Regions from separate parts of the Halomonas sp. HL-93 genome, predicted to be linked through region 3. Evidence: predicted binding sites of a transcription regulator. Region 3 holds the regulator's gene; each other region holds the start of a gene.
What was found. The regulator FNR, encoded in region 3, switches genes on or off when oxygen is low (the NO sensors DNR and NnrR bind a similar motif). The targets are predictions, from matches to a motif close to TTGATNTANATCAA.

Region 1 (6,770 bases), 750 kb from region 3:
GGCCCCCGCTGCCTTCGTCATCGACAGCATCGACTCACTCACCCGCGAACAGTTTGGCCCAATCCTACACATCGTGCGTTACAAGGCCAGTGAACTCGACCAAGTCATTAACCACATCAACGGACGGGGATATGGCCTGACGTTTGGGGTACATAGCCGCAATGAATCCTTTGCCGCTGAAATAGCTCAGAAAATGCGAGTCGGCAACGTTTACATCAACCGCAATATCATCGGTGCTGTGGTGGGTGTACAACCCTTTGGTGGCCAAGGGCTGTCAGGCACGGGCCCGAAAGCCGGTGGGCCGAATTACCTACAGCGTTTTGTTACCGAAAAAACCATTACCAATAACACCGCTGCCCTAGGGGGCAATGCGTCGCTATTGGCACTGGGCGATGAGTAAGCCGCTCGTCACACTAATAAACTGAACGTCTTAAAAGGAAGCGTCTCATGGGGAAAAATAACAAAGGGATCGCCGGTTATGTTCTCGATATAGAGAAGCTACGTACAACCGTTCCAACAACCTCACTGAGGACATCGCGGCCAGACGACCTAGGGGCCCCTCACGTGAATACGAATGGGGTTTAAAAAAACAAAACTGCACCGCTGCCAACGCCTTGTTGGCAAGCGCACCAACCTGTCGGCACTACGCCCGACTTAATAACTAAGAAACAGGAGACGTTTTTATGGCCATCGGTGTTTGGATAAGTCTCATTGCGTACTTTGCGCTAATGATCGCCATCGGTATTTACGCGATGCGCAAAGCCACTTCTTCATCTGAAGATTATATGCTCGGGGGCCGAACCCTCAGCCCAAAAGTGGCGGCTCTATCGGCCGGCGCATCGGACATGAGTGGCTGGTTGCTGCTGGGTTTGCCTGGGGCGTTGTTCGCTTCAGGTTTGGGCTCGGCCTGGATCGGGATTGGTTTGCTTGTGGGGGCGTTATTCAACTGGATTCTGGTCGCTCCGCGCCTACGTGAACAAACCGTTCACTATGGCAACGCGATTACCATTCCGGCGTTCCTGGCAAACCGGTTCCCGACACGGGCGCTTTCCCTGCGCACAGTGTCTGCCATCGTGATCGTCGTCTTCTTTGCGGTCTATACCGCATCGGGACTGGTGGCTGGCGGCAAGCTGTTTGAAAGCGCGTTCTCTGGCGTTTTCAACGTCGGTGATATGAGCAACTATGCCATGGGGGTCATTATTACACTGGGCGTGGTGCTTATTTATACCGTGGTTGGCGGCTTCCTTGCGGTGAGCATGACCGACTTCGTGCAAGGCTGCATCATGATGCTGGCGCTGATCATCATGCCTGCGGTGGTGCTATTCGGCGAAGGTGGGGGCGGTTTCGGCCAGGCAACACAAACCTTAAATGAAGCCGACCCCACGCTACTGTCCTGGACGTCCGGATTGACCTTTATCGGGTGGCTGTCGGCGGTGACCTGGGGGCTTGGCTATTTCGGCCAGCCGCACATCATTGTGCGCTTCATGGCCATCCGGACACTCAAGGATGTACCGATTGCCCGTAACATTGGCATGGGCTGGATGCTTATCTCGCTGATTGGCGCTGTTTCTTTGGGCATTTTCGGTCGGGCCTATGCGCTCCGTAACGGCATGGATGTCGAGGATCCGGAAACCATCTTTATTGTCCTGGCAGATCTACTGTTCCATCCGCTGATCACCGGTTTCCTCTATGCAGCGCTGCTTGCTGCGATCATGAGCACCGTTTCCAGCCAGCTTCTAGTGGCATCTTCATCGTTGACTGAAGACTTCTATCGTCTGTTCCTGAATAAGAAGGCATCTGAGCAACAAAGTGTCGCCGTAGGCCGTGTCTGCGTGGTACTAGTCGGCATTGTTGCCGCTTTCATTGCATCTGATGAAGACTCTCAGGTTCTGGGTCTAGTTAGCAACGCCTGGGCAGGCTTCGGTGCAGCATTCGGGCCGCTGATTATCCTGTCGCTGATGTGGTCGCGCACGAACGGCGCCGGTGCCATCGCAGGCATGGTGGTGGGTGCCGCCACCGTTATGATCTGGATTGCATTGGGCTGGAACGCTGAATTCATGGGTGGCCCTGGCGTGTACGAGATCATTCCTGGCTTCATCGCTTCGTTTATCGCCATTTTGGCAGTAAGCAGCGCTACTGCCGATGCCGGTGAATATCAGCATATCGATCGCTAGACGAGTGCGAACCGCGCACTCAACCTAGCCAATAGGTTGATCATGAGGCCTTCCCGTGTCAGGTACACCGTCACGGGAAGGCCTCATTCACTTCAGTGACGCCATTAGCTTACATCACACGGTAAAACTCTTGGTGATATCTAAAGCCCTTCAGCGCGACTCTGGTCTGCCTCAATAACTGCTTAAAAGTCTACCCATGAGCGATACCGAATCACTCTAAGCACAGTTGTCTAATAACTCTTGCCATAGATCAATAATCCACTCGCAGCGTCTCGATAAACTGTTTGCACCGTTAAGCAGCCAATGAATGGCCGCCCGCCTTGCAATCAGGAGTGACTCCATGCGCAACATCAAACCTCGTCACATTGTCGCAATCAGCCTATCGACCGCCACACTTACCTTCAGCGGCGCCAGCTTTGCTTATGGGGAAGGCGATTTTTTCACCCGCCTTGGCATCGCCAAGGTTGCCCCCACCAGCGATAATGGCGAGCTGCTAGGCGGCGCTGATGTACACGTAGACTCGGAAAGCGGGCCCGCCTTTACGCTGGGCTACCGCTTTCACGACACCTTAGGTGTCGAGCTGCTAGCTGCCCTGCCCTTTAAGCACGACTTACAGGTCGATGGCGTTACAGACGGGTCGACCAAGCACCTTCCGCCTACGCTGACCTTCCAATATTACCCATTAGGCGGCAGCAATGCCCGCGTTCAGCCCTACCTGGGAGTTGGCGTCAATTACACACATTTCTCTGACGAAAAGACCGATATCGGAGCTTCGCTGTCCTTGGAGGATTCATGGGGAGTTGCAGGCCAAGTGGGCGTTGACTTGCTGATTGATGATCACTGGGCGTTGAACGCAGCCGCCTGGTACATCGATATCGACAGCGATGCCACCATCAACGGAGAGTCAGCCGGTAGCGTAGACATTGATCCCGTGGTGGTAATGGGAGGCATCAGCTATCGTTTTTAAATAGGCAGACAGACAGTACATCTAACGGCCATCGCCCTCTGATAAGTGGTCAGGGGCGATTTCATTAGTTATCGGTAACCAGCTGATCAATGCGCTCAACGGCCCTAACCACCAACAAATAATCGCTGGCTCGTACGTTCTCCTGCTTAAGATGCGCCGCTATAGCCGGCGCCACATCACATTTGGCCGGCATTGGCCCACCTGCTTCAGCTAACGTGTTTAACCGAGCAATAAACACAAAACGCAGCCATTGGAGCAGCGACATCGTATCGATACAGAACGGCTGCTGGCTGGAAAAGGCCGCAGCCTCTGGTGCCGGCATGCGCCATAGATTGGCGGCTTTTAAGGTAGCTTCAAGCTCAAGAAGCGCAGTGTGAAGCTGTTGATGGACGCTCATAAACCACCTAAGTTAAATCTGTCGTATGGGTTAAATATATTATCCCAACTCTGTCCCCGAGTTGCCACTCACCCACCGACGGCCCCCGTTATTCACAGACTCACAGAAAACTTGCAAGAGACTGTGGATAAGCTATGGAAATGTGTCGCATCCGCGGTTCTCATGCGGGTTACGGGTGACTGTCTAATTTTTAACCAGATAGTAAAAAAGGCGTGATATTATCAATGCCTACGGCTGACAGGCTGCTATCCGCAAGGTAGAGTGCAGGCTTGCAACAGGAAAGGACGTTATGCAACCAATTCGCACCCTAGACGAGTTCTTTCAGCGCAGCGGGGCCAGCGTGTCGTTTTATCATATGGGTCGCCGTGTAACGGCGTGCTCAGATAACGCGCTGCGCCAGTTAGAAAACGCGCAGAGCCCTTGGCCCGCCCCTTGGCAAAGCCAAGCGCGCGTGGCCATTGTGTTTCGGCTTGGGGATATGCCGGAGCCGGCGATCTGGTTCCTGGCCCTGCCGCTGGACGAGGAAGGCCATCTGGTGCCCGCCCAGCGCGATGCGTTTTTAAACCGGTTGATCGAAACCCTTGGCCGCAATGTCTCGCAGCTAGGCCAAGAACGAGCCCCTGAGGTTGATAACCTGATGAAGGACAACCCGCTCGCTTTTACGCCGAGCGCTCATTTTCAGGCGATGCTCAATGCCCGTGCAACCTATGACCTTAAGCTGCCTGCGAGCCAACATTTTGAACCCGTCGTCGCCTACCTACGCGACCCAGAGACGCTAGACTGGCAGCAGTTGGGGTTACAGGGCATCGCCGACGTGGTTATCCGTATGGATAACGACATTGCTGAACGGCTGGCCACCCAATTGGCTTATTTACCCACAGAGGTTGCTCAGGCATTTTGTCTCTGTCTGGAGCATCAGGCACTCACCAGCGGTTTGGTCGCCGCATTGCGTCGAAGGGGCGAACAGGCCATCATCGCAGGTGACCTTGAAATGCTATGCGCCTGCGTGCGCGCAGTAGGTGCTACCGTCACTCACGAGGCAGGTAATTGGTATACCCAGTTACTTCGCGATGAGACGACCAGTGGTCCCGACGTGCTGGCCGCGATGGCAGGGCGAGGCTGGCCACATCTGGAAGACGGCGAACGGTTGCCGCTTTTTCTGTCGCGTCTGGCGGATGACGAGCGTACCGATTTTATTGCCGTGGTGAGAGACTTGGCGCTAATTCCCCGGCTACGCTTACCAATACTGATGGCCCTGCGTGACGCGCCCGACGGCTCAACGATCCACGCCCGCGTGGCCGACCTTTCGGCTCGAAGCGGCCAACCCTTGGGTTGATTATTGATGATGCAATGGAACGTCCGATTAACGTGAAGGGCACGATCGTTAATTATCGGCTTCCTAAGGAGTGGTTTTGAAAGAACTCCCATACCTGGCCAAAGCGGTAATTGGCCGCCGTGAAATGGTTTATTTGCCTGACTTGGCGCTTCATCTATGCTGCAAAGCAGACACCGGTGCGCGTACCTCAGCACTTCATGCTGAGGAGATTGAGGCGCATGAAGATGAGCATGGGCAGCTATGGGTCAGTTTTACCACCCATAGTGGCGGGCCTGACACCCCCGCTCACCGATTGAAGGTGCATTTACATGATCGTCGCCGGGTGACCAGCTCGAACGGGCACGCTGAGTGGCGTTATATTATCCGTACCCCCATGCGCATGGGCGAGCTTAATTTTCCGGTTGAGTTAAGCCTGACCGACCGCAGTAATATGCGCCACCCCATGCTGCTAGGACGCCGCGCGATGCGGCGTTTACTGGTGGCGCCGGGCGCTGCGTTTTTACACGGCGAACCCTAAGGTACCACGCTGTTTTTTCACCAATGTTTCCACTAACCCCTTCGACTAGGCCTGGAGTTTCGCATGCACATCGCTTTGCTTTCTCGTAATCGCAATCTCTACTCTACTCGCCGCCTAGTGGAAGCGGCTGAAGGTCGTGGACACACCGCGCGGGTAGTCGACACGCTGCGCTGCTATATGAGCATTGCCTCCCACCACCCGTCGATTCACTATAAGGGCGAAGAGATCGAGCCTTTCGACGCGGTTATTCCGCGTATTGGCTCATCCGTCACCTTTTATGGCTGTGCGGTACTTCGCCAATTTGAAATGATGGGCACCTACGTTATTAATGATAACGTCTCGATTACGCGTTCGCGGGATAAACTGCGCTCCCTGCAACTGCTGTCGCGTAAAGGGCTGGGCCTACCGATTACCGGCTTTGCTCACTCCCCCGACGATATTCCCGATCTCATCACCATGGTGAAAGGTGCACCGCTGGTTATCAAGCTGCTGGAAGGCACCCAAGGGATTGGCGTGGTATTAGCCGAAACCAACCAAGCGGCTGAATCGGTCATTCAGGCTTTTATGGGCATGAAGGCCAACATCATGGTTCAGGAATACATTAAAGAAGCACGCGGCGCCGATATTCGTTGTTTCGTGATCGGCGATAAAGTGGTCGCCTCCATGAAGCGTCAGGCGGCCGATGGCGAGTTTCGCTCGAACCTACATCGCGGGGGAACAGCCAGCTTGATTCGGATCACACCGGAAGAACGCTCGACGGCCATCCGTGCGGCTAAGGCCATGGGGTTGCGGGTTGCCGGTGTTGATTTGCTGCGCTCTAACCATGGCCCAGTGATCATGGAGGTTAATTCCTCACCCGGCTTGCAGGGCATAGAGCGCGCTACAGGCAAAGACATTGCCAGCATGATTATTGAGCATATTGAAAAAAATGCCATGCCGGCGCGCAAGGCACCGCCTAAGCCTAAAGGTTAATCGGTCATCGTAAAAATAATTCGCCAGGGGGGTGGCAAATCCAACGCGCCCCCGCCACAATCTGCGTCACCGAAGGAGGTAGACGCTCATGTTTCTCGACAATCGCCAAGTGGCGATGGACAGCGCACTGGAAGCGCTCGCCGACAGTATTGATTATTTTCAGGACAATATCGAACGCCTGCGCCCTTCCCTGCGCGAGGCATTGAAGCCGCATTACACCGCACGCTTGGAAACCATGCATCAGCTACAAGAGCTGGCACGGACACATCTAAAGATGCTGCCCCGCGACGCCGACGTCGAGCGGGATGATTTTTTATGGCTGTGGAGTCGCTTAAAAAGCTTTGTCGGTAACGACAGCCAGGTGCTGATCAATGAGTTATTAGAGCAGGAACGTGTCTTAATGCAGG
Region 2 (6,770 bases), 770 kb from region 3:
GTCGTGCTGTAGTCACCAATCAGGCTGAGCCAGATGCCAATCACACCACTAAAAATGCCCACCAGCATGCTGTTTGACAGCGAGGCGATGACACTCAGTGCCAGCAGGATTATCAAGAACTTCTCTACATAGGAGAACTTAATCGAAAAATCCGCCAATAAAGGCGCAAAGAGAAAAAGCACTGCGGCACTTAGCAGGCCACCAAAAACAGAAGCAATGACACAAATTCGCAGGGCCTTTTCTCCCTCCCCTTTTTGCGCCATCGGGTAACCATCGAAAGTAGTAGTGATAGATGATGGTGTGCCGGGAATATTGATGAGTACCGCTGGCACCATGCCACCCGAGATGCCTCCCACATACAAACCAAGTAATAAAGCCAGACCGTTATGAAGTCCTAGAGCATAGGTTAGCGGCAAACATACGGCGACCGCCATAGTAGCGGTCATACCAGGAATTGCGCCAAAAATAATGCCGACTAGCGTGCCAAACCCGGCCAGCAAAAAGAAAGTTATGTCAAATAAGGATAAGAATTCCATAGGGCACTCGCTTTAATCACGGCAGGGTAATAGCAAACAGCTTGGCAAGGATCAACCAAACTAAGCTAGGTGCAACAACGGCATTAATGACCACAATAATGAGCGATTTCTTTGTCCACTTATGCATATACATAAGAGACATCAAAAGAACGAACAATATTGAAACAAATAAAAAACCATACCCTGTATAGGGGAATAGATTGCCCACTACAGCCATTAGATAGAAATAAGCGACGATCAGCGCAAGCGTGCCGAAAAAACGCCATCCATCCATGGGTTCACCTACAATAGGCAGAGAACGTTCTCCTCTCTTAACAGCAACTAGAAAAGGAGCTACTTTTGCCACTAGAACAATGGCAAACAAAACGGCCATGATCCAACTGATAATGGTTGGGAAGAACAAATGCGAGTTCTCGAAATCGACCGAGATGCTGAGCAGACTTGATATACCTGATTCCATAATCGCTCCGGAAATAAGCAGGAGACACCCTGTCTCTGTATTATTCTCTATCGGTTCTACCTGAATGAAAGGGCACTGGTAGAACTAAGCCACCAGTGCCCAAAGGATTTATTTGATGTTTTCGATGATACTTGCGTAACGCTCTGCCTTCTCTTTAAAGTGCGCTTCAGCTTCATCAGATGGCATGAAGTTGGGGATGAAGAAACTGTCTTTCAGGGTTTCCTGAATCTCGCCCTCATCGTAGATCTCGGCCAGCGCCTCATCGATTTGCTCAACGATAGCAGGGTCCATGTCTTTGTTATAAAGGAAGAAGAACTCCTTATCGAAAGTGAAACTTTCGTCATCGCCCATGGTGACGTTGACGTTAGGCTCAACATACTCCAACAACTGTTCACGCGATGTTTCGCCCAGCCCATCTTCAGGCGCTTGTTCTATGGTTTCCTCACTCGCCGTCAACCAAACGAAACGCATGGCCTTTTGATCATCTTCAGGCAAGCGAGTGAACTGCTCGTTAGCTTGCACGGAGCCATTAATAACGTCGACTTGATCATCGAACAGCTGCTGATTCTTGTCCGACTGGGAGCCTGTGTTCACAGCGACCAGATTATCTTCCTGCCCCGGATGCTCAATGGCGATAGCGTTCTTCAAAGCGCTAAAACCGATCTCGGAAACGCCACCCGGCTGGATCGCAACACGTATTGTCTCGCCTTCACCTGCGGCAGCGATGATGTCCTCCAGATTCTCGTAGGGCGAGTCCTTGGGTACCAGATAAGCATTGCCTGGGTTAATAGATACGGCAGGCCCAATGGCGTACTTCTCGAAGATATCGCTGAAGCCTTCCACGCCGTATAAGTGGCCTAAATAGGCATAATCATGGAAGATCATCAGGGTATTACCGCGCGGATCTCGGTCCAGAGTGCGAAATGCCGCGTTCGCCCCAACCGCATCGACCTTCATGTTGATATCTAGATGCTCGGCTAGCTTGTCCACTACGAAACTGGAGTTCTGATAGGTGTCTGCCCCGGTCGACGTAGAGCCGATGACAACGCGGACATTCCCGCGTAGTTCCTGGGCCAGGACAGTACCAGAGCTGGCGCTTATTGCCGCCATAAGCGCTACCGAACCTACGCCTGTCATCATTTTTTTGGATACGATCATAACTTCACCTCATTCGCTCGTTGTTAATTTGTTATCACTTTGCGGTTTGATAAGGATTTTTACTTCGTATTATCGATTAGTTGCTTTAATTGCCGACACTCGTCGGCAGACGGCATCGTCAATGGCGCGCGAACGTCTCCGGCCGGGCGACCGATAATCTCGGCACCCGCCTTAACCAGGCTCACGGCATACCCCGCTTTTTGATCCCGTAAATCGATAAACGGAATAAAAAACTCTTGGGTAATTTGCTTAACGATGTGGCTGTCCCCAGCACGGAGGGCTCGATAGAAGGCCACCGCCATATCGGGAACAAAATTGAAGACGGCCGAGGAGTATGTGTTAACGCCAATCGACAGATACGCTTCGGCGAAAATCTCGGCGGTAGGCACGCCACCGATATAGGTCAGACGGTCGCCCACAGTCTTGATGATTTTATTCAGCGCTTGAATATCGCCCTTGCCGTCTTTCAGACCGATCAAGTTCGGGCAGGCATCGGCCAACGTCTGGACAGACGCCGCGTTGAGGATGCCGTTACCCCGGTTGTAGTAGATAACGTTGATCGGTGTGGCGTCGCAAATTTGCTTTGCATAGGCCACCAGGCCTTCCTGTGGGCATTCGGTTAAGTAGGGCGGCATTAGCAGAATGCCGTCGGCGCCGGCTTCTTCCGCGGCTCTGGCGAAGGCTTTTCCCGAGGCCACGCTTAACCCCGCGCTGGCAATCACCGGGAGCTTGCCATCGACCACATCGACAGCTGCACGTACCACCTGGCGGTATTCTTCCAGCGATAGGTTAAAAAACTCACCGGTGCCGCCGGCCACGAATACCGCTGAAATGTCGTGGCTAATAAACCAGGCAAGCCGCTCGCGGTAGCTGGCTTCATCGAACTGGCCGTTATCGTCGAAGTCGGTGATCGGGAACGAGAGTAGGCCATCACCGATCGCTTGTATTACGTCTTGTTTGGAAAACTTCACGCCACCATCCTCATGCTTCCCTCGTAGAAGTGTGCCAACACCCATTCGCGAGGCTTAAAATCGTGACAACCTCTTAGTTGTCATACATCATACAAGTTAAAAACTAATCGCCCCCGTCGGGTTAAGCAAGTCGGCCATCGCAAAATACAACCAAAGTTTAACCACCTCTCCCATAGGCTAAGCGCGACGCTTATGCAGCCTCATATCACGCAATTCAACCATTAACAGCGACTTAGGCGTTTATAGTCAGCGCCGCACTCTGCTAAGGGAGTGTGGGCGGTTTCGGGGTATTTTTTGCTCATACCTTGGAGCTAACGTTATTTATTAGAAAATCATGAAGGGAAGGTAAACATCTAGCATTCGCGACCCCCTGCTGCATCAGGGGGCCTGTAAGTGCGTATCCTAGGCGCGTCATTTTTTGATCAACGTCCAGAAGGCGGTTCAAAATCTCGAAAATCTCGCGAAGTGCCGTATTGGCGCAAGTCAGCAATTGCCACCGTCAGGTTTTGCGCTCAATACGGCAATGTACAAGAGGTTACTCCTGAAGGGGCTCAAGGGGCTCCCACTCGGTGCGGTTGGCCAGAAATTCTGGGCGAGGCCGGTTACCGCAGTAAGGGTCGTGAAGTGTATTTTCAACACTATTGTAGACAAAGAACAGGTTACTTCTTGGCCAGCAGGACATGTTGATATTGGAGCCGTGCATGGTATTGCTTTCGAAAATTACCAGAGACCCTGCTGGGCCTTTGGGTGCTTCAATATCGTTTTCAAGCATTATCTCGCGAAGGCTGCTCGCGGGCGGCACCCCTACCTCTTGGCTTTTCAGCGACTCTTTGTAGTTATTTTCCGGCGTTCGTCCCACACAGGGAACAAAGTACCGGTGCGAGCCGGGAATCAGCATCAGCGGACCGTTAAACTCGCCGTTGTCAGTGAGGACGATTGAACAACTTAGCGCACGCATACGCGGCATGCCGTCTTCGCTATGCCATGTTTCAAAGTCCGAATGCCACTCAAACCCCTTACCTTTGAACCCTGGCTTATAGTTGATCCGTGACTGATGGATATAGACATCACTGCCCAGCAATTGCTTAACGATCGCCAGCAACTTTGGATCTCGAGTCAGGCGCTGGAAGCGTTTTGATACTTGATGGATACCGAACACCGTGCGTATCTCTTCACGCCCTGGTTCAAGAATAGTCCCTTCGGAGAGCTTCAGATCAGCATCGTCTTCATACTCACGTAGCTCTTGAAGAAAAGCCTGCATATCGTCAGCATCATAAAACCCTTCAAATGAGAGGAAGCCTTTTCTCTCATACTCATCAATTTGCGACCTGTCCAATGGGCCATTCGCAAGCTGAGACTCATCGCCATATACCACTGGGTCGATGCGCTCAAACATTCCCAACTTTCGTTCCAAGCGAGTGGGGAAAAGATCTTGGGTATCATTCATGGCAAACTCCTCCGTTAGTATGCATGTCAGAAAGCGCGTTCAGGCGCCACTTTTAAAACGTAGACGCCAAAACACGCCTCAGCAATGACGCCCTATCCGCGTTAGAAACGTTTCAGCTATGCATGCGTTTAAAATCAGCTGCTAAGCGAAGATAAGTAGCCAAAGAGGCAGCATAAGAAGAGAGGCACTAACAGAGATTAGAAAAAAGAAAGCCGCTCCAAAGGAGCGGCAAAAGACCGTGACTAGCAATGAGAGGGAGAAACCATGACAGGAAACTGTCGCTTTCTGTCGTGGTCTGTGGCGTCTCATCAAACGCCACAACCACAATGTAATCGTTCTCATTTACCGCGTCAACACAAACACGAATATTTTTTATTTAGTTTTTCATCCGCTCGCCAGTTGAAGCCAAACGGGCAGCGTCAGCATCGCCAACAGCGTTTGACCGGTAATAATCGCCGCCATCAATTCAGCATCGCCGCCCAGTTGGCGGGCCAAAATATACGCCGACGTAGCGGTAGGCAGCGCGGCAAACAGCAACGCGACATCACGGCTCACCGTATCCAGACCTACTAGCCAAGAGAGCCCCAGCACCAGTGCCGGCATGAGTATCAGCTTGACACTGTTAGTGGCCAGCACACCGCGGTCAACACGCAGCAGCGCGGCCGGGCGCAACGCCACGCCGACAGCGACCAGACCAAGCGGCAAAGCAGCGCGGCCTAATAGGTCGACGGTAGCGTGGCTCCAACCCGGAAGCCCTATGCCTGAAAGATTCAGCGCAATGCCCAGTAAACACGCCAGAATCAAAGGGTTTTTGATCAGCGCCATAATGCTTTTGCCGAGGCTGGTGTTACCCAGCGTACCTGCGGCCACAAAGCTGGCCACGCACATGATGTTGACCACCGGCACCATCAGCGCCACCGCAACGGCGGCAGTGGTAGCGCCTGCGCTGCCGTGCAAAGCCGCCGCCCCGGCCACCCCTACGTATGTATTGAATCGCACGGCACCTTGAAACACCGACGTAAACGCCGCTGGCGTCAACTTCAGCTGTGTTCTCAACCGCCACAGCAATACGCCAAATATGGCCATCGCGCCAAGCAGTACCAGGGCCAGGCGGGTAACGGGCACTTGGCTTACATCCGCTGTTGCCAGCGTCGCCACCAGCATGGCAGGAAACAGCACAAAATAGATCAGCCGCTCTATATGCGGCCAGAACGTATCGCTGGGCCAGCGTTTAACGCCCAGTGCCGCGCCCAGTAATATCAATAGAAACAAGGGGCCAAGGGCACCGCTAATGCTTTCCAATGGAGTACCTTATCCTTTTGTTCGACCTCGCCGTGACAGTCACGGGTTTACTGTTACTATGAGAATAGTTGTCCAGTCGCCAGCAGATGCTGGTACACCGCCTGCAGGGAGATACCATGGCCTTTCCAAAATTATGGCTTGGTGTCGGCGCCGCCGCACTGGTCGTTGCGAGTGGCGTCGCACTCTACAAGGCCACGCTATCTCCGCAAAGCGACATACCTCCCGGCGGTGAGATTGAACTACCATCCACCCAAGGCGATTTTTCGCTTTCCCAGCTTGCCGACGACCAAGTTGCCCTGGTGTCGTTCGGCTATACATATTGCCCTGACGTATGCCCCATGACGCAGTCGGTGAAACGCCAGGCACTGGCTGAGCTTTCGACATCACAACGCGAACAGGTAGTGCCTGTCATGGTCACCGTTGACCCGGAACGCGATACCTTGGAACGGCTCGAAGAGTATCTGGCGTTTTTCGGTGAAGACTTTATCGGGGCCAGGGGAAACCAGTCCGAACTGGATGATGTGATGTCCCGTTATGGGGTCATCACGCGGCGCGTTGAGGCGCCCGATTCCGCCATCGAATACACCATCGACCATAGTTCGTCGCTTTACTTAGTCAATCGTGATGGCGACGTTTTACAACGCGTGCTGTATTCCCCGACTCCCCAAGGACTTAGCGCTGCGCTGGAGCAGGCACTGGATGGTTAATCCTGCCGGTCAGACGGTGTTTGCAAGCGACCCAGCATAGCCATCAACGCCTGAACCTGGGCGCCTTCACGCGTATCGTGCAGCGGAGTTAATTGCGAGGCACCCTCGGCGTATCCCCACCAGTCCCAGCAACCCTGAGGGTTCATCATGCTGCTCTTTGCCTGGGGATAAAGCACAATCTGCTGATGC
Region 3 (6,770 bases):
AATGGCTGGGCGGTGACCATTGCCGTCGCCGACGATGGCGGCCACCTGCTGGCGCTACGTCGCCTGGACGGTGCGGCACCTTTTAGCGCCGACGTTGCCACCCAAAAAGCACGCAGCGCGGCTGTCGGCCGCAAAGAAACCCAGGTTTTTGAAGAGATGATCAACGGTGGTCGTACGGCATTTGTTTCTGCGCCGCTTCAGGGGCTGCTTTCAGGCGGTGTACCGATTATCGTCGATGGCCATGTGGTTGGCTCGGTGGGCATTTCTGGTGTCAAACCGGACCAGGACGTTCAAGTCGCCAAAGCTGGCGTCAGCGCGATTGGCTGAACATAAACATGTAAACGCCGCGCAAACGAAAAACCCCGGATCGATGATCCGGGGTTTTTTTAAATTCGTTCGGTATAACACCGATAATGATCACTGCTGAAATGTAGACTGCATAATGGCGGACCGGACGAGACTCGAACTCGCGACCTCCGGCGTGACAGGCCGGCATTCTAACCAACTGAACTACCGGTCCGCTGTAGTGTACTTACATCTAGCAGGGTCTTGCGTTTTGACCATTTGAGCACGTCGAGTATTTCAAATGGTGGGTGGTACTGGGTTCGAACCAGTGACCCCCAGCTTGTAAGGCTGGTGCTCTCCCAACTGAGCTAACCACCCAGGTTATTGGCATCGCCAATATTTGCTATGTTACGTGTTTATCGTGGCGGACCGGACGAGACTCGAACTCGCGACCTCCGGCGTGACAGGCCGGCATTCTAACCAACTGAACTACCGGTCCACATACGACAAAACATGGAAAACAGGCGGGTAATGCAACGATGGCGGACCGGACGAGACTCGAACTCGCGACCTCCGGCGTGACAGGCCGGCATTCTAACCAACTGAACTACCGGTCCGCTGTATTGCACTATTAACGCTAGGTGCTTTCCTTACTGCGACGTTTCCAGGCCATCATACGATGGTGGGTGGTACTGGGTTCGAACCAGTGACCCCCAGCTTGTAAGGCTGGTGCTCTCCCAACTGAGCTAACCACCCGCTGGTCACGTGGCGCTGCATTCTACAGTAGACGCGAAGGAAGTCAACACACTACGTTCAAATACTGTGCTTCCACAGACGGCTTTAAACGCACCCTTCCAAACGCCTCACTGCAGCGATTGAGCGCGCACGAAGGATGCCCCATGAGCGGCGGCTTCGTCAATCAAAATCGTCTGATTTACCCCCGAGGCACGGCGGGGTTTAAAGTCGTGATCGCCATCGGTAAGCCACATCACCTGGGTGTTATGCGGCAGCGCGTAGCTCGATACCTCTGCGTGATTGCCCAGAGGATCACGCTCGCCCTGAAGTATCAGTGAAGGCACCTGCACGTCTGACCAATGCGCCAGGCGCAGTTTGTCGGGTGCTTTTGGCGGATGAAACGGATAACCGGCGATCACTAGCCCCGGGCAAGCTTGCTGACTGGCCAACATGCTTGCCGCGCGGCCACCCATCGACTTGCCGCCGAGCCAAAGCGGCTTAGCCGTTAGCGGGGCAAGGCCGTCATACCAACGCGCCAACTCGGCCACCGTGCGATCAATGGCGGGCGGAGGGCGGCGCTTTCCCGTGGCCTGCATTTGCTGCATATAGCCAAGATCAAACGTAATCACCTGCAACCCATGCTTCGCTAACGCACTGGCAAACTGCTGCATAAAAGCGGATCGGTGCCCGGCGCCAGCGCCATGGGCCAACAGCAGGCAGCCGTGACTTGCCTGTCCATAAAGCCTGAGCGGCCCCATCCCCTCAAGCCAAAAACAGCCGCTGACCTGCTGGGCGACCACCTCCGCCAGCGTCTGCTTATCGATGCTTGTTTCCTGCGGCCAGTGGGTTTCCACAACGCGGCCCTCCGGGCTGTTTGACTGAATGCGCCAACATCCACCTGGCGCTGCTTTTCTTGACGTAGCTCAACACGAGATTGCCTGGCAGCCGCTACCCTTGCGTCAACCCTTTGACCTGGAGCATGGTCCCATGCCTACCACCGTGAATGATGCTGCTTCTGATAGCACCTTGACCACTTCAACGTGGAGCGACGCATTACTCCAGCGCTACGCAATAAGCGGCCCCCGCTATACGTCTTACCCCACCGCCCTGTCCTTTGACGAGGCGTTTACGGCCGACGATTTTACCTCTGCCCTGGCACGCAGCAACGACGCTCAACGAGCGCTATCGCTGTATGTACATATTCCGTTCTGCCGGAAGATCTGTTTCTACTGTGCCTGTAACAAGATCGCCACTAAGAACACCGCACTTGCCGAACCCTATCTGGCAAGGCTCGACCGTGAAATGGCGCTGGCAGCGCAGCCTCTCGACACCCGGCGACCGGTGAGGCAACTGCACTGGGGTGGCGGCACACCAACCTTTTTAACGCTTGACCAGATGAGCGAATTGATTGACCGCCTGGATGCCCGCTTCGGCCTCTCCAGCGACCCCGAGCGCGACTACGCCATTGAAATCGACCCGCGCGAAGCCGATGTGTTAACCCTGCGTCATCTGCAATCGCTGGGCTTTAACCGGCTGAGCCTGGGCGTGCAGGACTTTGATCCTCAGGTACAGCGAGCGATTAACCGTGACCAGCCACGGGTACTCACCGAAACGCTGATGGACGAAGCCCAGCGACTGGGCTTCCGCTCGCTCAACCTGGACCTTATCTACGGTCTACCACTGCAAACGGCGAACAGTTTTGCACAGACGCTTCGCCAGGTCATCGAACTGAACCCGGCGCGCCTGTCGGTGTTCAACTATGCCCACCTTCCGGAGCGTTTTCCGCCCCAGCGGCGCATTCGCCAGCAGGACCTGCCCGACGCCGACGAGAAACTAGCCATGCTGCGCGTCACCATCGACATGCTCACCGATGCCGGCTATGTGCATATCGGCATGGATCATTTTGCCCGACCGGACGACAGCCTGGTTCTTGCCCAGCAAAACGGCACGCTGCAGCGCAACTTCCAGGGCTATTCCAGCCACGCCCAGTGCGATCTGATTGGCTTTGGTGTATCGGCCATTTCACGCCTTGACGACTGTTATGCGCAAAACAGCAGCCAGCTCAATCTTTACCAGTCAGCCATTGATCAAGGGCAGCTAGCCACACAGCGTGGCGTATGCCTAAGTCGCGACGACCTGATTCGCCGCGATGCCATTGAGCGCTTGATGTGTGACATGCAGTTGGATTTGGCGGCGCTCGGCAAGCGCTGGCAGATTGATGCCCACCAGTATTTCCGCCTAGCGCTTAGTTCTCTCGACCAGGCAAAGCGCGATGGATTAGTGGATATACAGGGCAACAAGCTGCGCGTTTCCCCTTTAGGGCGATTGCTAATTCGCCATTTAGCCATGGCGTTTGATGCTCGCCTGGCTAATCAGAGCGAACAGCGCTATTCAAAAATAGTTTGACGGTTGCTGCCCATATGCTCCAGCTTACATAATGAAGCCATGCGCCACTGACGGAGACTCTCATGCTGGAACCAATGCTCCAACGGCGTGCCATCCTACATGAGGCACGCTGTCAAACCTGCAGCTTAAGCTCGCTGTGCCTGCCATTAGCGCTCGAACTGGAAGATATAGACCAGTTTGATGCGATTATTCGGCGACGCGCCCCGCTCAAAAAAGGCGAGCAGCTTTTTCGCCAGGGGGAGCCGTTTACCAGCGTATATGCCGTGCGTTCAGGCAGCTTAAAACAGGTCACCAGCGAAGGCGGTGGCTTTGAACAGCTGACCAACTTCTATCTGCCAAGTGAACTGGTAGGCTTAGATGCTATCGATGAACCCCATTACCCCGGCAGCGTGGTCGCGCTGGAAACCACCACGGTATGCGAGATTCCGTTTGACCAACTGGATCATTTGTCTGAAAAGCTGCCCGAGCTACGCGGCCAGCTATACCGCAGCATGAGCAAAGAACTGCGTAATGACCGGCGAATGATGCGGCTGCTGTCCCGCAAAACCGCCGACCAGCGCCTGGCAAGCTTTCTGATCACGCTTTCCGACCGTTTTCGCCGCCGGGGCTACTCGCCCTACAGTTTTCGACTCTCAATGCCCAGAGCGGATATCGGCAACTATCTCGGGCTCGCTGTGGAAACCGTCAGCCGGATTGTAAGCCGCTTCCAATCTCAGGAAGTGGTGGACGTGTCAGGCCGCGAGGTACGCATTCTTGATATAGCGAGACTGCAGCAGCTTGCCGAAGAAGACGCCGCTCCCTAGCCAACAGTGAGCGCCTGAATGCGCCCCGCCATTAACTCAGCCTGTTTGGCTTCTAGCCCGGCGAAGTCAAACAGATCGCGGTCCGCAAGCTGCGAGGGCGCAACATTGGTGACGGCTTTAAACATACTTTCCAATCGGCCGGGATGTTTTTTATCCCAATCCGCCAGCATATCTTTCACTACTTGACGCTGTAGGTTGGGCTGCGAGCCACAAAGGTTGCAAGGGATAATAGGGAACGCCATTTGCTGGGCGTACTCAACGATATCCGCCTCTTTGCAGTACGCCAGCGGTCGGATAACGATGTTCTTGCCGTCGTCAGAAAGCAATTTGGGCGGCATTGATTTTAGCGTGCCACCGAAGAACATATTTAAAAACAGCGTTTCAAGAATGTCTTCCCGATGGTGGCCCAGGGCAATCTTGTTAGCACCGATTTCTTCGGCAAAGCCGTACAGCGAACCGCGGCGCAAGCGCGAACATAGCGCGCAAGTGGTTTTGCCTTCCGGGGTTTTCTCTTTCACCACCGAATAGGTATCACGCTCCAGAATGTGGTATTCCACCCCGCGTTGCTCGAGATAGGTCGGCAACACATGCTCAGGAAAGCCCGGCTGTTTCTGGTCCATGTTGACGGCCACCAGCGAGAAGTTCACCGGCGCATTGCGCTGCAGGCTGAGCAGCATCTCCAGCATTGTATAACTGTCTTTGCCGCCGCTCAGGCAGACCATAACGCGATCGCCCTCATCGATCATGCGATAGTCAATGATCGCGTTGCCCACTTCGCGGCGAAGACGCTTTTGCAGCTTATTGAACTCGCGTTTTTGTTTGGCTGCGTGGGCTTCAGAAGCGACAGCCGCTTCGGGGAAGCCGGGTGCCGCATTAGGGGTCGCCAACGCTGGGTCAAAATGATCAAGGTGATGTTGCATGGTATAAGCACTGCCGATGGTAAAAGAAGCAACCGCTATTCTAGCAACTCCCAGCGCCAGCGCCCAACTGCTTGCCACTACAGGGCAGCATCCACCTCCGTACGCTGCAAGCGAAGATACAGCAGCGCGCTGGCGGTGGCATCTTCAAGCGCCCGCTGAGGCGCCTGGCTGGGCACTTGCCAACAGTTTAGCGCTCTGGCTAGCTCATCTTCTTGCTCAGCCTGGGGGTGTAAGCGGCGCAGATGGCGCTGGTGCAGCTTGGTGACATCCACCCGTGCATTGGGCAGGCCAAACCCTAGATGGCGGCGTAGCGCCTGCTCGAGCGGCGCGAGGCGCTGCTCAAGCTGCCAGCCGACGATCGGCCGGTTGCCGATAAACTCGACTAGCGAACGCAGGCTTTCAACATCGAGCGGTAGCGTGGTCTCCACGTTGTACAGCAACTGATGACGGCGCTCGGCGGCGTCGCTTCCTCGCGCGCCTTCGCTCAGCGCTGCAACCCATGCGCGACTGGTCAGGATTTGGTGATGACGCAGCGTTACCGCCGCGATGCTCATTACCCCATGGTGGGCAAAACACGAAAGCGCCACCAGTTCATTTCCTAGGTAAGGTTGGAAAAGCCACGCATAGGGAGAAGCTGCATAGCGGCGGCGCTCGCTTCCCCGGCGCAGCAGGCCGCCAAGCCAACCAAAGGGGGCATCTAAATAGTGTCGACTGATCACGAATACTCCAGGTGATAACGATGCGAGAGACGCTGTTTGAAATCTTTAACGATGTGCAGCGCTTCGCGAAGCAAATCACGCTCCAACGACGATAACTCCTGCACGACGACCCGGTTGGAGCGCTCCGGTTGGTTAACGGATGATCCGTCGGCGATATCATTGAGCTGCTGCTTAAGCCGCAACTCGGTAAACAGCGCTAAGGCTTCGCCTAGGTCGTCAGCAAAGCGCCGGTTGAGACGCCCGTCCTCGGCCAGCGCATCCAACCGGCCAAACGTCGAGGTGTCGTGAATACGCCGCTCAAGCGCCATGGTGCGAACGCCGTGAACGATGGGAAAAATACCGCCTTTTTTTATATCGATGCCGTGCTGGGGCTTCTTAAGCGAACCAAACAGCGTCAAGGGAGTAGAAAAACGCAGCGCAGTGCGGGCGAAATACGACAGCAGCAACTCGTCCCGGGAGCAACGCTCGAACAGCTCCTCACGGACGCTTTCCAGCAGGCTCGGGTTGCCCGCCACGCCGTGGGCGTCGAGCATGATCGCCAGCTTCATCAGGCTATCGCCGTCACGTGCGCTGGCCCAGCGCGCAATGCGCCCTTTCCATTCGCTTACCGTGGCCACCCAATCCGGGTTCGACACCATGATATTGCCCGGACAAGGCGGGTAACCCAGCTCAATAAGGGTGGCCGTGAGGCGCTGCATGTCATCCCCAACAGCGGGCCACTCAGCGTCGTCGGCCAGAATCAAGCCGTTATCCTGGTCGGTTTTGAGAATCTGCTCGCCGCGCCCCTCACTGCCCATGACCATCATGCAGCTGTGCTGCTGATGTGACGCATCAATAGTGAATTCCCAAGCCTTGCTCATGATGCGGCCATTCAAGGCTGCCAACAGATCCATGGCAAAACG

Region 1: a site for FNR is predicted at 2,415-2,428, ahead of GA0071314_RS07085 (OmpW/AlkL family protein). Genes of this name have one in related genera too.
Region 2: a site for FNR is predicted at 3,203-3,216, ahead of kdgD (5-dehydro-4-deoxyglucarate dehydratase). Genes of this name have one in related genera too.

The regions. Positions count from the first base shown of each region.
Region 1 covers NZ_LT593974.1:1,555,320-1,562,089, reverse strand. Annotated here, with positions in the region: gene putA (bifunctional proline dehydrogenase/L-glutamate gamma-semialdehyde dehydrogenase PutA) at 1-400, shown strand, start outside; gene putP (sodium/proline symporter PutP) at 684-2,174, shown strand; gene GA0071314_RS07085 (OmpW/AlkL family protein) at 2,515-3,141, shown strand; gene GA0071314_RS07080 (YqcC family protein) at 3,206-3,538, opposite strand; gene GA0071314_RS07075 (DUF3549 family protein) at 3,828-4,874, shown strand; gene GA0071314_RS07070 (ATP-dependent zinc protease family protein) at 4,951-5,391, shown strand; gene rimK (30S ribosomal protein S6--L-glutamate ligase) at 5,455-6,363, shown strand; gene GA0071314_RS07060 (hypothetical protein) at 6,452-6,770, shown strand, end outside.
Region 2 covers NZ_LT593974.1:34,679-41,448, reverse strand. Annotated here, with positions in the region: gene GA0071314_RS00215 (tripartite tricarboxylate transporter permease) at 1-536, opposite strand, end outside; gene GA0071314_RS00210 (tripartite tricarboxylate transporter TctB family protein) at 553-996, opposite strand; gene GA0071314_RS00205 (ABC transporter substrate-binding protein) at 1,105-2,154, opposite strand; gene kdgD (5-dehydro-4-deoxyglucarate dehydratase) at 2,214-3,125, opposite strand; gene thpD (ectoine hydroxylase) at 3,661-4,572, opposite strand; gene GA0071314_RS00190 (AEC family transporter) at 4,957-5,874, opposite strand; gene GA0071314_RS00185 (SCO family protein) at 5,991-6,581, shown strand; gene GA0071314_RS00180 (alpha/beta fold hydrolase) at 6,578-6,770, opposite strand, start outside.
Region 3 covers NZ_LT593974.1:800,443-807,212, reverse strand. Annotated here, with positions in the region: gene GA0071314_RS03625 (heme-binding protein) at 1-327, shown strand, start outside; tRNA gene GA0071314_RS03620 (tRNA-Asp) at 444-520, opposite strand; tRNA gene GA0071314_RS03615 (tRNA-Val) at 588-663, opposite strand; tRNA gene GA0071314_RS03610 (tRNA-Asp) at 708-784, opposite strand; tRNA gene GA0071314_RS03605 (tRNA-Asp) at 826-902, opposite strand; tRNA gene GA0071314_RS03600 (tRNA-Val) at 966-1,041, opposite strand; gene GA0071314_RS03595 (alpha/beta fold hydrolase) at 1,149-1,874, opposite strand; gene hemN (oxygen-independent coproporphyrinogen III oxidase) at 2,008-3,426, shown strand; gene fnr (fumarate/nitrate reduction transcriptional regulator Fnr) at 3,489-4,229, shown strand; gene ttcA (tRNA 2-thiocytidine(32) synthetase TtcA) at 4,226-5,149, opposite strand; gene GA0071314_RS03575 (DNA polymerase III subunit epsilon) at 5,227-5,868, opposite strand; gene GA0071314_RS03570 (putative nucleotidyltransferase substrate binding domain-containing protein) at 5,865-6,770, opposite strand, start outside.